Regions from separate parts of the Candidatus Pantoea communis genome, predicted to be linked through region 1. Evidence: predicted binding sites of a transcription regulator. Region 1 holds the regulator's gene; each other region holds the start of a gene.
What was found. The regulator CRP, encoded in region 1, controls carbon source genes, mostly activating them, when cyclic AMP is high. The targets are predictions, from matches to a motif close to ATGTGANNNNNNTCACAT.

Region 1 (3,122 bases):
TCCAGCAGCTGAATCTGCATGCTGCGGAAGTGGAAGGTGACAGTTTTCACCGTTATACCCGTCCAGAAATGGATATGGCGATCCGTAAGGCACGCGATCTGGGCCGTCATATTAGCTACTTCGGTCCGGAAGCCAATGACTTCGGGCTGCTGGAACAGACGTTTAAGCATTACGGAAAAACCGGGCTAGGTGAATCGCGCAAATATCTGCACACCTACGACGAAGCGGTGCCGTGGAATCAGGTGCCGGGCACCTTTACGCCCTGGCAGCCGCTGCCGGAAAACACTGACGTGCTGTTCTATGAAGGATTACACGGTGGCGTGGTTACACAGCAGCACAACGTCGCCGAGCATGTCGATTTGCTGGTCGGCGTGGTGCCGATTGTCAATCTGGAGTGGATTCAAAAGCTGGTGCGCGACACCAGCGAGCGCGGCCATTCCCGTGAAGCGGTGATGGATTCAGTGGTGCGTTCAATGGAGGATTATATCAACTTCATCACGCCGCAGTTCTCGCGCACCCACATCAACTTCCAGCGTGTACCTACGGTGGATACGTCCAACCCATTTGCCGCACGTGAAATTCCGTCACTCGATGAAAGCTTTGTGGTGATTCACTTCCGTGGACTGGAAGGCATTGCTTACCCTTACCTGCTGGCGATGATCCAGGGCTCGTTCATTTCGCATATGAACACACTGGTGGTGCCGGGCGGCAAAATGGGGCTGGCAATGGAGTTAATCATGACGCCACTGGTGCAGCGGCTGATTGAAGGTAAACGGATTGAATAATCCAGAAATTCTGTAGCGGCGGCCGTTTGGCCGCCCACTTATGTTATCGCTCAATCACTTCGTAACTGTGCGTCATTTTCACACTATTGCCGAGCATGATCGCCACCGAGCAATACTTCTCCGCCGACAGATCGACGGCCCGCGCCACCGCTTTATCGCTTAGCGCTGTGCCGCTAACGATAAAATGCAGGTTGATTTGCGTAAAAATACGTGGCGCTTCTTCACGGCGCTCGGACGTAAGTTTCACCTCGCAGTCAGCCACATCATTTCGGCCTTTTTGCAGGATCGATACCACGTCAATCGCGCTACAGCCGCCTGCTGCCATCAAAACCATCTCCATCGGGCTTGGCGCTTTATCACCCGAGTTACCGTCCATTAATACCTGATGGCCTGATGAGGATTCTCCGAGAAAGGTCAGCCCTTCCACCCATTTCACTCGTGCCTGCATTATTCTTTCTCCTGAAGTGGCGGTTTTGCCGCCAGAGTACGCTTTCACTTGATAAACAGCAATCCAGACTCTTCCGCCTGTTGCTGAAGCGAGACAACAGAAGACAGCTTGCAAAAGCTGTGCTACAAACAGTGCTGAAAATATTTTCGTCATCACAGACGAAGGCGGGAAGAATCAAAAGCGTAGCTTAAGAATCACCCGGAAATAATTTTCCTTTACTGGAAACGCTCGACGATTACACCGCCTGACAGGGAAAACTGCCCCCTGTGTTTTGGGCACGATTACAACAGAGGATAATAGCGAATGGTTCTCGGCAAACCGCAAACAGACCCTACACTCGAATGGTTCCTGTCCCATTGCCATATTCACAAATATCCGTCCAAAAGCACGCTCATCCATCAGGGTGAGAAAGCGGAAACGCTGTACTACATCGTGAAAGGTTCCGTTGCGGTTCTGATCAAAGATGAAGAAGGCAAAGAGATGATTCTCTCCTACCTCAATCAGGGAGACTTCATCGGCGAACTCGGCCTGTTTGAAGAAGGCCAGGAACGTAGTGCCTGGGTACGTGCTAAGACTGCCTGCGAAGTGGCTGAAATTTCCTACAAAAAATTCCGTCAGCTGATTCAGGTAAACCCGGATATTTTAATGCGACTTTCGTCGCAAATGGCGCGTCGTCTGCAAGTCACTTCCGAGAAAGTGGGCAACCTTGCCTTCCTCGATGTGACGGGCCGTATCGCGCAAACACTGCTTAATCTGGCGAAACAACCCGATGCGATGACGCACCCCGACGGGATGCAAATCAAAATCACCCGTCAGGAGATTGGTCAGATCGTGGGTTGCTCACGCGAAACCGTGGGTCGTATCCTGAAAATGCTGGAAGATCAGAACCTGATCTCCGCACACGGTAAAACCATCGTCGTCTACGGCACCCGCTAATTTCTTATCACCCACGGCGTGATGGCAACATCGCGCCGTTTTTGTTTGCGATGAGCTGATGTGGCGCCGAATCATCTATCATCCTGAGGTCAACTACGCACTGCGGCAAACGCTGGTGCTGTGCCTGCCTGTGGCACTAGGCTGGCTGTTTGGCGATCTGCAAAAAGGCCTGCTGTTCTCATTAGTCCCTGCCTGCTGCAACATGGCGGGTCTTGATACACCGCATAAGCGCTTCTTTAAACGCCTGATTGTTGGCGGCTCACTGTTTGCTACCGCCAGTTTTCTGATCCAATTTCTCACCAGTGACGCCATTCCGTTACCGCTGATCCTGTTTGTGCTGCCGCTGCTGATAGGCGTGACCGGCGAAATCAGCCCGCTGCACGGTCGCTTGTTGCCCGCCACACTGATTGCCGCCATCTTTAGCCTCAGCCTAGTAGGACGCATGCCCATGTGGGTGCCGCCGCTGCTGTATATCGGCGGCACGCTATGGTATGGCCTGTTTAACTGGTTCTGGTTTTGGCTGTGGAAAGAGCAGCCGATGCGCGAAACGCTCAGTCTGCTGTATCGGGAACTGGCGGATTATTGCGATGCAAAATACACACTGTTGACGCAGCTTACCGATCCCGAGAAAGCGCTGCCGCCGCTGCTGGCGCGTCAGCAAAAAGCCGTTGACCTGATCACCACCTGCTATCAGCAGATGCACATGCTCTCTGCCAGCCGCGATAACAGCCACAAGCGCCTGACGCGGGCTTTCCAGGTGGCGCTTGATTTGCAGGAGCACATCTCGGTGAGCCTGCACCAGCCGGAAGAAGTGCAAAAGCTGGTCGAGCAGAGTCACGCCGAAGCGGTGATCCGCTGGAATGCCAAAACCATCTCTGCGCGTCTGCGCCTGTTGGCCGATGCCATTCTCTATCATCAATTGCCCGATCGCTTCCACATGGAAAAGCAGCTCG
Region 2 (3,122 bases), on a different contig from region 1:
CCGGCAAACACCCCGGTGGACAGCAGGCCAACAAAGATCGGGAAAGACCAGTCGGCGTACCAGAACCCTTTGTTTTCGGTCTCGTTCATTCTCAAGGCTCCTTATTTGCCGCTCAGGCTGTTGTGAATCATGTCCAGCCAGCCAGGAATGCCAAGTTGGAAGGATTGCAGCAGTTTCATGTCGAAACCACGGAAGAAGCCGCTCAGAGCGAACAGCAGCACAATCGCGAACATCATCACTTTGGTGACTTTGTTCCAGCCGCTCTCTTCCACGCCTTTACCAATCAGGATACCCAGCACCAGACCCGGTACGGCATTGCCCATGATCAACTGCGCCAGACCACCAAAGATGGTCGCCCAGAAACCGGATTTCTTACCGGCATCAATCGCTGCCAGCCAGAAGATCACCGGCATCACGGTGTTCACCAGCAGGTTGGCCGCCGGTACCAGCACTTTAACCGCCGTAACCTGTAATGCCGCTGGCACCGCAGAAGCGGTACTGTTGAGGAACGCCACCACGATCATGCCGATGATGCCGCAGGCAATCGCCATGCGTTTCGGGTTGTGCAGGGTTTCCGCGACGTTACGATTTTTCACCATCAACGCAGCCGCGCCCCAGTTGGGCAGAATGCGGTGGTCAACGTCCTGTGTGAAGGAGCCTGCCGCCACAGACGATGCCCAGGCGTTAAAGAAGAAGCCAAGACCAAAGGAGAAGTGCGATGCAGGATCGCCTTCACAGGAATTGAGTTCACCCAAGGTACGAAACGCGCCCATACCCTGGGTGGTCGGTGCGTGGAACATGCGCGCTGCGCCCGCTCCTACCCCAACGCCAACCAATCCACCAATGATCAACGACTTAAACAAAATGATTAAAAACATGTTGTTGTACCCTTTGTTGTCGTTTTTATTTCGTCGCGATGAAATCCACCTTATCGGTGTCGATCACGGTGACGCTGACGGTGATTTCCAGCTCGACGCTGTAATTCCGTCGTTCGCGCGCCAGAAAGAAGAACAAGAACTTCTCTGTGCGTACGCTCTCCTGCGCGCGCAGCACCCGCACATCTATGGGTTCAATGCGCAACAGAATCTTTTGGCTGGTGCGCAGCACTTGCTGCTGCACCTTGCTCAGTGCATCGGAAAAGGCTTTCGCTTTGCTGTCGCCTTTGCCCTGCACCGTGACCTGCGTCTCGTATTGCTGTTTCATGCTTAGCTGCCGTGTTTTTTATTCCAGGCCTGCACCAGACGTTCACCCAGCTCTTCTTTATCCATAAAGCCAAAGCCCAGCACGGTGGCGCCTTCGTTAATGGCAGTCACGCCTTCATCAATCGAACGCATACCGTGTTTGGCTTTGTAGCCATATTTGTTCTGTGCAGTGATGGCACCCGCGCCGCCGCTGCCGCAGAAGGAGATGCCGAAATCGGCGTTTTCCGCTTTCATCACATCGCCCAGCTTCATATCCGCTGCGACGCCCGGCACCACCACGGCACGGCCGCCTGCTTTCTCAATCCCTGCTGCGACTTTCTGACCTTTACCCAGACGATCACCAATCACGACTGTTACCATGTTCAATTCCTCTCGATTTATGCTTCGTTGGATTTCGCCACTTCGATATGCACCGATAACAACCAGGCTTCTTCTTTGGGCAGATTGCCAAACAGATCGACCACCTGCTGTGCCAGCGCCATGGTTTCTGGCGAGATATCTTCAAACAGTTCGGCTTCCACTTCCGGCAAGGCTTCTCCCGTGAGGGAACGCGCTGCCATCGCCCGTACATGCGAGGCCAGCATCTGCTGCTGCACGGCATTGGCTTCGATGTGGTGCGCGGCGTAGATCGCCGCAATCTGCTTCAACGTGTTATCCGCCAACGCCTGAATGGCTTCTGGCGTACTCGGTTTCAGCGGGACAGCTTCACTCCTCACCTTGCTACTCCTGTTTACTGCGGATAATTAGAGATAATTCGCGTTAGAAAGAAATTACGCTTTCCGCTTCAGGCTGTGGAGACGCATCTTTTCCACCTCAAAGTGGAAATCCCACGGGCGTGTGTGCGCCAGATCGCACTACGCATGAAGTGTGCGAAACAGGTCACAAAAATGGGGGTTATGCCGGAAATCGATGCGTTTAAACGGAGGGAATGCGAGAGGAGATAAGGCCAGCCACAGGGCTGGCCGGGTTATCAGCGGAATTTCTTATGGTTGGCGTTACGAATATCTTCCAACTTCTTCGCTTCAGTTTTGGCTTCGTCGAGCTTGTTGGCTTTCGCCAACTGATCGACGACATCAATCTGCGCAATCAGAGAATCAAGACCGGCGTGATAATCCTTAATCTGGGCGCTATCGGCAGCCTGACCTTCCAGTTTTTCCGGCGTGGATTTTTTAGCATCCTCCGCCGCCTGGCGCATCTTGCCGAGCGCGGTTTGCATTTCCTGAGCATCAGAGGTTTTCTTCACCACGCTCAGGCCATCTTTCAGGGTATCCATATCACTCTTCAGGTCAGCGGCGAATACGCTAGCCGAGGAGAACAACAGTGAGAGAGACAACATTGCAATCACATGCTTACGCATAAATATTCCTTATTTCCCGTCATATTTCAGGTTCCAGACACGTTGGCTACGCTCACTCACCTCAGTCACTTACTGATGTAATGCCCTGAGGATTCATTCACTTGCCGCCTTTCTGTCACGCAAATTATTTAGGGGTATTATTGTCGGGCTAAAAAAAAAGCAGCCTTGCGGGCTGCTTTCATGAAGCGATGTCTTTATTGTCCGGCGATTTTCATCTCCGGCAGCAGCACCGAACCGCATTGTATATTGCTGCGCGTTTCAATGTCGTTACCGAGCGTTACCATATTGAGCCACATATCCTTGAGGTTGCCCGCAATTGTGATCTCGCTCACAGGATATTGGATTTCACCGTTCTCAACCCAGAAGCCTGATGCACCGCGTGAGTAATCACCGGTCATGGCGCTGACACTGGAGCCCATCATTTCGGTGACCACTAAACCACGGCCCATCTGCTTCAGCATATCTTCAAAGCTATGTCCCTGCCCTGCAATGCGCCAGTTGTGAATGCCGCCGGCATGGCCGGTGCTCTGCAGGCCAAGCTTGCGTGCCGAATAGCTGGTCAG
Region 3 (3,122 bases), on a different contig from region 1:
TGGAGGTTGAGGCGTTTGGCGCCGGGGATCAGCGACATGGCTTTTTCTATGTCCGCACGCAGCTCATCCGCGTTGCGAGCGCGTCCCGGATAATTGCCGGTGGCCTGAATACCGCCCGTCAGTTCGCCATTCGGGTTTTCAAAGCCACGAACATCATCCCCCTGCCAGCAGTGCATCGACACCGGGATGCCATCCAGTTGGGTCATTACCTGGTCCACATCAATACCCAACGCCGCGTAGCGTTGTTTCGCCAGTTCAAAGGCTTGTTCAATCAGCTTTGTCATATGCAAGTTCCTTAGCAGGTTGGCTCAGTGCCGCAAAGCGTGCCTGGTGGGCAGCGAAGATGCTGGCGTTCTGAGGTGCAAACGTTTCTAACGGGAAATTTTTATCGATGCAGCGACGCAATTCGGCCACATCACGCAGTTCCCCCAACGCCATCAGCTGGCAGCCGACATTACCCAGCGTTGAGGCTTCAATGGGGCCAGCCAATACGGGCATTTCGCAGGCATCGGCACAGAGTTGGTTCAGTAATGGGTTCTGACTGCCGCCGCCGACCACATGTAACTGGCGAATCGCGGTTCCGCGCAGGTTGCCCAGTTCGCCTATCACCTGGCGATACAGCAGCGCCAGGCTGTCGAAAATGGTGCGTGCCAGCGCTGCAGGGCTTTGTGGAATCGGCATATGCTGCTCAGCGCAGGCATCCTGAATCTCCTGCACCATGCTGGCGGGATTAATAAAACGCGGATGATTAGGATTGATCAGGGCACGACAGGCGGATTCATTTTTTGCTTCGTCAATCAATGCGCAGAGATCTGAGATGTGCAATTCGCTGCATACGCGCTGTAATAGCCACAGGCCCATGATGTTCTTCAACACCCGATAGCCTTCCGCGCCACCTTCGTTGGTGATGTTGGCGTCGAGCGCCGTGCGGTTGACGCAGGGTTGCAGACTTTCTATGCCCATTAACGACCAGGTGCCAGAACTGAGATAAGCGGCATCTTCCTGCATCAGCGGCGTGGCCAGCACCGCGCTGGCGGTATCGTGCGTGGCCACGGCCACGACCGGAATTTTTTTACCGCTGGCATTGATCCAGTTGCCGACGGTGTTGCCCGGTGCAGTCGGTTTGCCGAACCAGTCGGCTTCGATCCCTGCCCACGACAGCAACTCACTATCCCACTCGCCAGTTTCAATGTTCAGCATCTGCGTAGTGGTGGCGTTGGTGTACTCCCAGTTCATGTTGCCGGTCAGACGATAATGCAGATAATCCGGGATCATCAGTGCATGCTTGACCTGTGCCTGCCAGCCCGGTTGTTGCTGGTGCAGCGCACGCATCTGATACAGGGTATTGAAGGGCAGAAACTGGATACCTGTGCGCTGGTAAATGGCGGCTCTGCCCAGCTCATTGATCGCTTGCGCCATCAATCCATCGGTGCGCGAGTCACGATAACTGACCGTTTCGCCCACCCGATCGCCGTTGGCATCCAGCAGCACCAGATCCACGCCCCAGGTATCAATGCCGATGCTGTCCGGCACGATGCCCTCATCATCTAACTGCGCCAGCCCTGCGCGAATCGCCTGCTCCAGACTGTCGAGATCCCAGCAATCATAACCGGCGCGACGAACACGTTGGTTGGCAAAACGGCACACTTCACGCAGGGTGATGCGCTGGTTAGCAGAGGTCCATTGTGCGAGCATCACGCGCCCGCTGGATGCGCCTAAATCAATGGCAACAATGTTACGCATACTCATGGCGTTTCTTCCTGTGATGAGATGGCTTTAGCGTATGAATACTGGCGCTTTGCCACCTTCCCCTTACTGCCAGCGCGTGATAGTCGATGGCAGGCTGGCAAAGATGATCGTGAGAAAGCTCACAGAACCGGGGAACAACAGAGTTGTGAGCTTTACCGCAATTCCATCAATCACTTGGCCGATCTTGAATAATTCGCCATTTTCCTGCGCTGTGCGGTTTAAATTTCAAGGTAAGGTGCACAGCGCCTGCGTAGACTCGGTTACAAAATTGTTAATCGAGAGGCGCATCATGACCGTTCTGCACAGTGCTGATTTCTTTCCGGAAGGAAACTACGCGATTGCTATTGAGCCGCGCGTACCGCAGCAGGCCTTTCCCGAACATCATCATGATTTCCATGAAATCGTGCTGGTTGAGCAAGGTTCCGGTATTCACGTGTTTAACGGCCAGCCGCAGACCCTGTGCGCCGGTTGCGTGTGCTTTGTGCGCGATCACGATCGCCATTTGTATGAGCAGACCGAGAATTTGTGCCTGACTAATGTGCTTTATCGCAGCCCGGCAGCGTTTCGTTTTCTCTCTGGTTTACAGTCATTGCTGCCCGGCGATGAAAACGGTAACTATCCGTCGCACTGGCGTATCAATCACAAGGTGATGGCGCAGGCGCTGCAGATTGTGACGCAGATGAAACAGCAGGAGATCTGGTCGCTGGAGCGTCAGGCGCATCAGGAACAGCTGTTCTTGCAACTGCTGGTGCTGTTGCGCGAAGCCGGTCACAACGATCAGGCGCAGGATCAGGAAGCACGTCTGCATCGGTTGCTTGACTGGCTCAATGAGCACTACAGTGAAGATATTGAATGGGATGCACTGGCCGATCGCTTCTCGCTTTCGCTGCGCACCCTGCATCGTCAGATGAAGCAGCAAACCGGCAATACGCCGCAGCGCTACCTGAATCGTCTGCGCTTATTGCAGGCCCGGCATTTACTGCGCCATAGCGATATGCGCATAACGGACATCGCCTATCAGTGTGGATTTGGTGACAGCAACCACTTTTCCACGCTGTTTCGGCGGGAATTTGGCTGCGCGCCCCGAGCGGAGCGCCAGCAGATGATGTAACTGGAGTGGTTCCCATGTCGCTGATTTTGACGCGCGAAGACTATTTCCCGGCCACCAATCTGCCGATTGCGGTGGCCGAACGCATGCCTCAACCCTCCTTCCCCCCGCATCGTCATGAATTCAGTGAAATTGTGATCGTCTGGCGCGGCAACGGCTTGCACGTGCTCAACGATCGCCCGTGGTTGATTACCTGCGGCGATGTGTTCTATATCCGCGACAATGATTGCCACAGTTATGACAGCGTCAACGATTTGGCGCTGGA
Region 4 (3,122 bases), on a different contig from region 1:
GCTTTAGCACGGCAAGAAACTCATCGCTGCGCGCATAGCGTTCGGCTTTATTCAGGAAGTCACCATCACGACGCTGCTCGACATCGCTACCGCCGCTGATGATATGCACGGGCAGCCGACCATCGGTCAGTTGATCCAACGTTGCCAGCTTGCGTGCGGCCAGAGTCGGTGCGACAAAGCCCGGACGGTGTGCCAGCAGGAATTTCAGTGTTGAGGTGTGTGCCGCAGCATGTGCGGTCACCAGAAAACCATCTGGTTGATCGGACCAATAGCCCACCAGAATGCGGTCGAACCCGGCTTCTTCATGGGCGCGGGCGAAACGCGCGATGTAATCTTTATCGAACAGCGGCCCGCTAGCGGGAATGATCTCTGAAGCCAGGCGGTGGCCAATCATGCCAAGAAATTGAATGCTCATACGATTCTCCAGATGTGACGTTATGGAGAAAAGCTACGGGCGCAGGCAACCGGGACGGAAATTCAATATTGTGAAAAGGTTTTGCGTCAGGCGGGGAAGCGGCGAATGACGGGGATAAAAGGGGGGAAATGCAAGATAGAACAGAAAGGCATAATTAAGAAGAGAAGGGCGAGCCGCAGCTCGCCCTGAACATCAGAAGGCCAGAACCAGACCGGCGATAGCGGCAGAAAGCACGCTCACCAGGGTTGAGCCGTACAGCAGTTTAAGGCCGAAGCGAGAAACCACGTTACCCTGTTCTTCGTTCAAGCCCTTAATCGCACCCGCCACAATCCCGATAGAGGAGAAGTTAGCGAAGGAGACGAGGAACACAGACAGGATTCCTTCTGCGTGCGGTGACAGCTGACCGGCAATTTTCTGCAGATCCATCATTGCGACGAATTCGTTAGAAACCAGTTTGGTTGCCATGATGCTGCCGACCTGCAGCGCTTCACTGGACGGCACGCCCATCACCCACGCAAACGGGTAGAATACATAACCCAGCACACCCTGGAAGCTGATGCCGAAGATCAGGTCAAACAGCGCATTCAGGCCAGAAATCAGGGCGATAAAACCAATCAGCATGGCGGCAACGATGATCGCCACTTTGAAACCGGCAAGGATATATTCGCCCAGCATCTCGAAGAAGCTCTGACCTTTGTGCAGATCCTGCAACTGCAGATCTTCTTCGCTATCGACGCGGTAAGGGTTGATCAGTGACAACACAATGAAGGTGCTGAACATGTTCAATACCAGCGCGGCCACCACATATTTCGGCTGCAGCATAGTCATATAAGCGCCGACGATGGACATGGAAACTGTCGACATTGCCGTAGCAGCCATGGTGTACATGCGACGCTGTGACATTTTGCCAAGGATATCTTTATACGCGATAAAGTTTTCTGACTGTCCCAAAATCAGAGAGCTTACGGCGTTGAAGGATTCCAGTTTGCCCATACCGTTGACTTTTGACAGCACGGTACCGATGCCGCGGATCACCCAAGGCAGGATACGGAAATGCTGCAAAATACCGATCAGCGCGGAGATAAACACGATCGGGCACAGAACATTCAGGAAGAAGAACGCCAGGCCTTTGTCGTTCATGTTGCCGAATACGAAGTTAGTCCCTTCGGCAGCATACTTCAGCAGATGATCAAACAGACCCGCAAACCCTTTGACGAAGCCGAGGCCCGCTTCAGAGTTGAGGAAGAACCACGCCAGCAAAACTTCGATCACCAGAAGCTGTACGATGTAACGAATACGGATGCTTTTACGATCGTGACTGACCAGTAAGGCCAGTACGGCTACCACCACTAATGCCAAAAGAAAGTGCAAAATATGGGACATGTCGGCTCCAAATTTGAGGAGGGTTGTATTTTGTTGCGTATTCTATGTAACGCGTTACTTAAAAACGAGATCAAAACCACATTATAAGTATTCGGTATCGACAAATTTCTAAGAATAGTCTCACCGCTCACAACCTCTTCACAAAGCCTTCACAAGAAATATCCACAAAAACATTGTCTATAAAATAACCCGGGAGTAGAGTGATTCCTGTTGCAAACATTTTGGCAAGAACTGGCTTTACCGCAAGGTATAGCAATGGCTATACTTCATAGCACCATCTATTATTACGATAACTATAATCAAATTTCACTTGCCTTGAGCGCCCGTTAAGCTGCATGGGTCAACAAGCGTTAGGACAGGGTCCACACTATGTCAGAAAGTCGCACTGCTGAGCGCGCCGCTCGCGGAGCCAGAAAAATCAAGCTCGCGCTGCTTGGCCCTGCCTTCATCGCGGCAATTGGTTATATCGATCCCGGTAACTTTGCCACCAATATTCAGGCGGGTGCGGCCTACGGCTACAAACTGCTGTGGGTGGTGGTCTGGGCCAATGTGATGGCGATGCTGATTCAGCTGATGTCAGCCAAACTTGGCATCGCCACCGGTAAAAACCTTGCCGAGCATATCCGCGATCGCTTTCCACGCCCGGCAGTGTGGTTCTATTGGGTGCAGGCGGAAATCATCGCCATGGCCACTGACCTCGCGGAATTTATCGGTGCGGCACTCGGCTTTAAATTATTGCTGGGGATTTCGCTACTGCAAGGCGCCGTGCTCACCGGTGTCGCCACCTACCTGATTTTGATGCTGCAAAGCCGGGGGCAGAAGCCGCTGGAGTTGGTGATTGGCGGCCTGCTGCTGTTTGTCGCCGCTGCCTATATTGTTGAGCTGTTTTTCTCGCAGCCGAAAGTGAGTGAATTGGTCACCGGTATGGCGTTGCCTTCGCTGCCCACCTCTGACGCCGTGTTCCTCGCTGCCGGTGTGCTGGGTGCCACCATCATGCCGCATGTGATTTACCTGCACTCGGCACTGACGCAACACGGTAACATTGGCAGCAAAGCGGATCGCTACTCGTCCACTAAACTCGATGTGGCGATTGCCATGACCATTGCCGGCTTTGTCAATCTGGCGATGATGGCGACTGCGGCGGCAGCTTTCCACTTCAGCGGGCACACCAGCATTGTGGATCTCGACCAGGCGTATTTGACGCTGCAACCTTTGTTGGGCCGCGCAGCAGCCATTGTGTTTGGATTAAGTCTGGTGGCGGCAGGCTTGTCTTCTACCGTGGTGGGAACACTGGCGGGACAAGTCGTGATGCAGGGCTTTATTC

Region 2: a site for CRP is predicted at 2,070-2,087, ahead of F3J37_RS10905 (glycine dehydrogenase). Genes of this name have one in related genera too.
Region 3: a site for CRP is predicted at 1,893-1,910, ahead of rhaB (rhamnulokinase). Genes of this name have one in related genera too.
Region 4: a site for CRP is predicted at 1,863-1,880, ahead of F3J37_RS25035 (NupC/NupG family nucleoside CNT transporter). Genes of this name have one in related genera too.

Annotation. Positions count from the first base shown of each region.
Region 1 is NZ_VWXC01000025.1:25,839-28,960, reverse strand. It holds gene F3J37_RS24035 (phosphoribulokinase) at 1-785, shown strand, start outside; gene F3J37_RS24030 (OsmC family protein) at 829-1,233, opposite strand; gene crp (cAMP-activated global transcriptional regulator CRP) at 1,537-2,169, shown strand; gene F3J37_RS24020 (YccS/YhfK family putative transporter) at 2,228-3,122, shown strand, end outside.
Region 2 is NZ_VWXC01000007.1:1,796-4,917, reverse strand. It holds gene F3J37_RS10925 (DUF4310 family protein) at 1-89, opposite strand, end outside; gene F3J37_RS10920 (DUF4311 domain-containing protein) at 102-878, opposite strand; gene F3J37_RS10915 (DUF4312 family protein) at 904-1,203, opposite strand; gene F3J37_RS10910 (SFCGS family glycine-rich protein) at 1,206-1,562, opposite strand; gene F3J37_RS10905 (glycine dehydrogenase) at 1,580-1,918, opposite strand; gene cybC (cytochrome b562) at 2,173-2,559, opposite strand; gene pmbA (metalloprotease PmbA) at 2,754-3,122, opposite strand, start outside.
Region 3 is NZ_VWXC01000036.1:17,150-20,271, forward strand. It holds gene F3J37_RS26830 (L-rhamnose isomerase) at 1-284, opposite strand, end outside; gene rhaB (rhamnulokinase) at 268-1,749, opposite strand; gene rhaS (HTH-type transcriptional activator RhaS) at 2,039-2,860, shown strand; gene rhaR (HTH-type transcriptional activator RhaR) at 2,875-3,122, shown strand, end outside.
Region 4 is NZ_VWXC01000027.1:66,784-69,905, forward strand. It holds gene F3J37_RS25030 (LLM class flavin-dependent oxidoreductase) at 1-415, opposite strand, end outside; gene F3J37_RS25035 (NupC/NupG family nucleoside CNT transporter) at 608-1,798, opposite strand; gene F3J37_RS25040 (Nramp family divalent metal transporter) at 2,168-3,122, shown strand, end outside.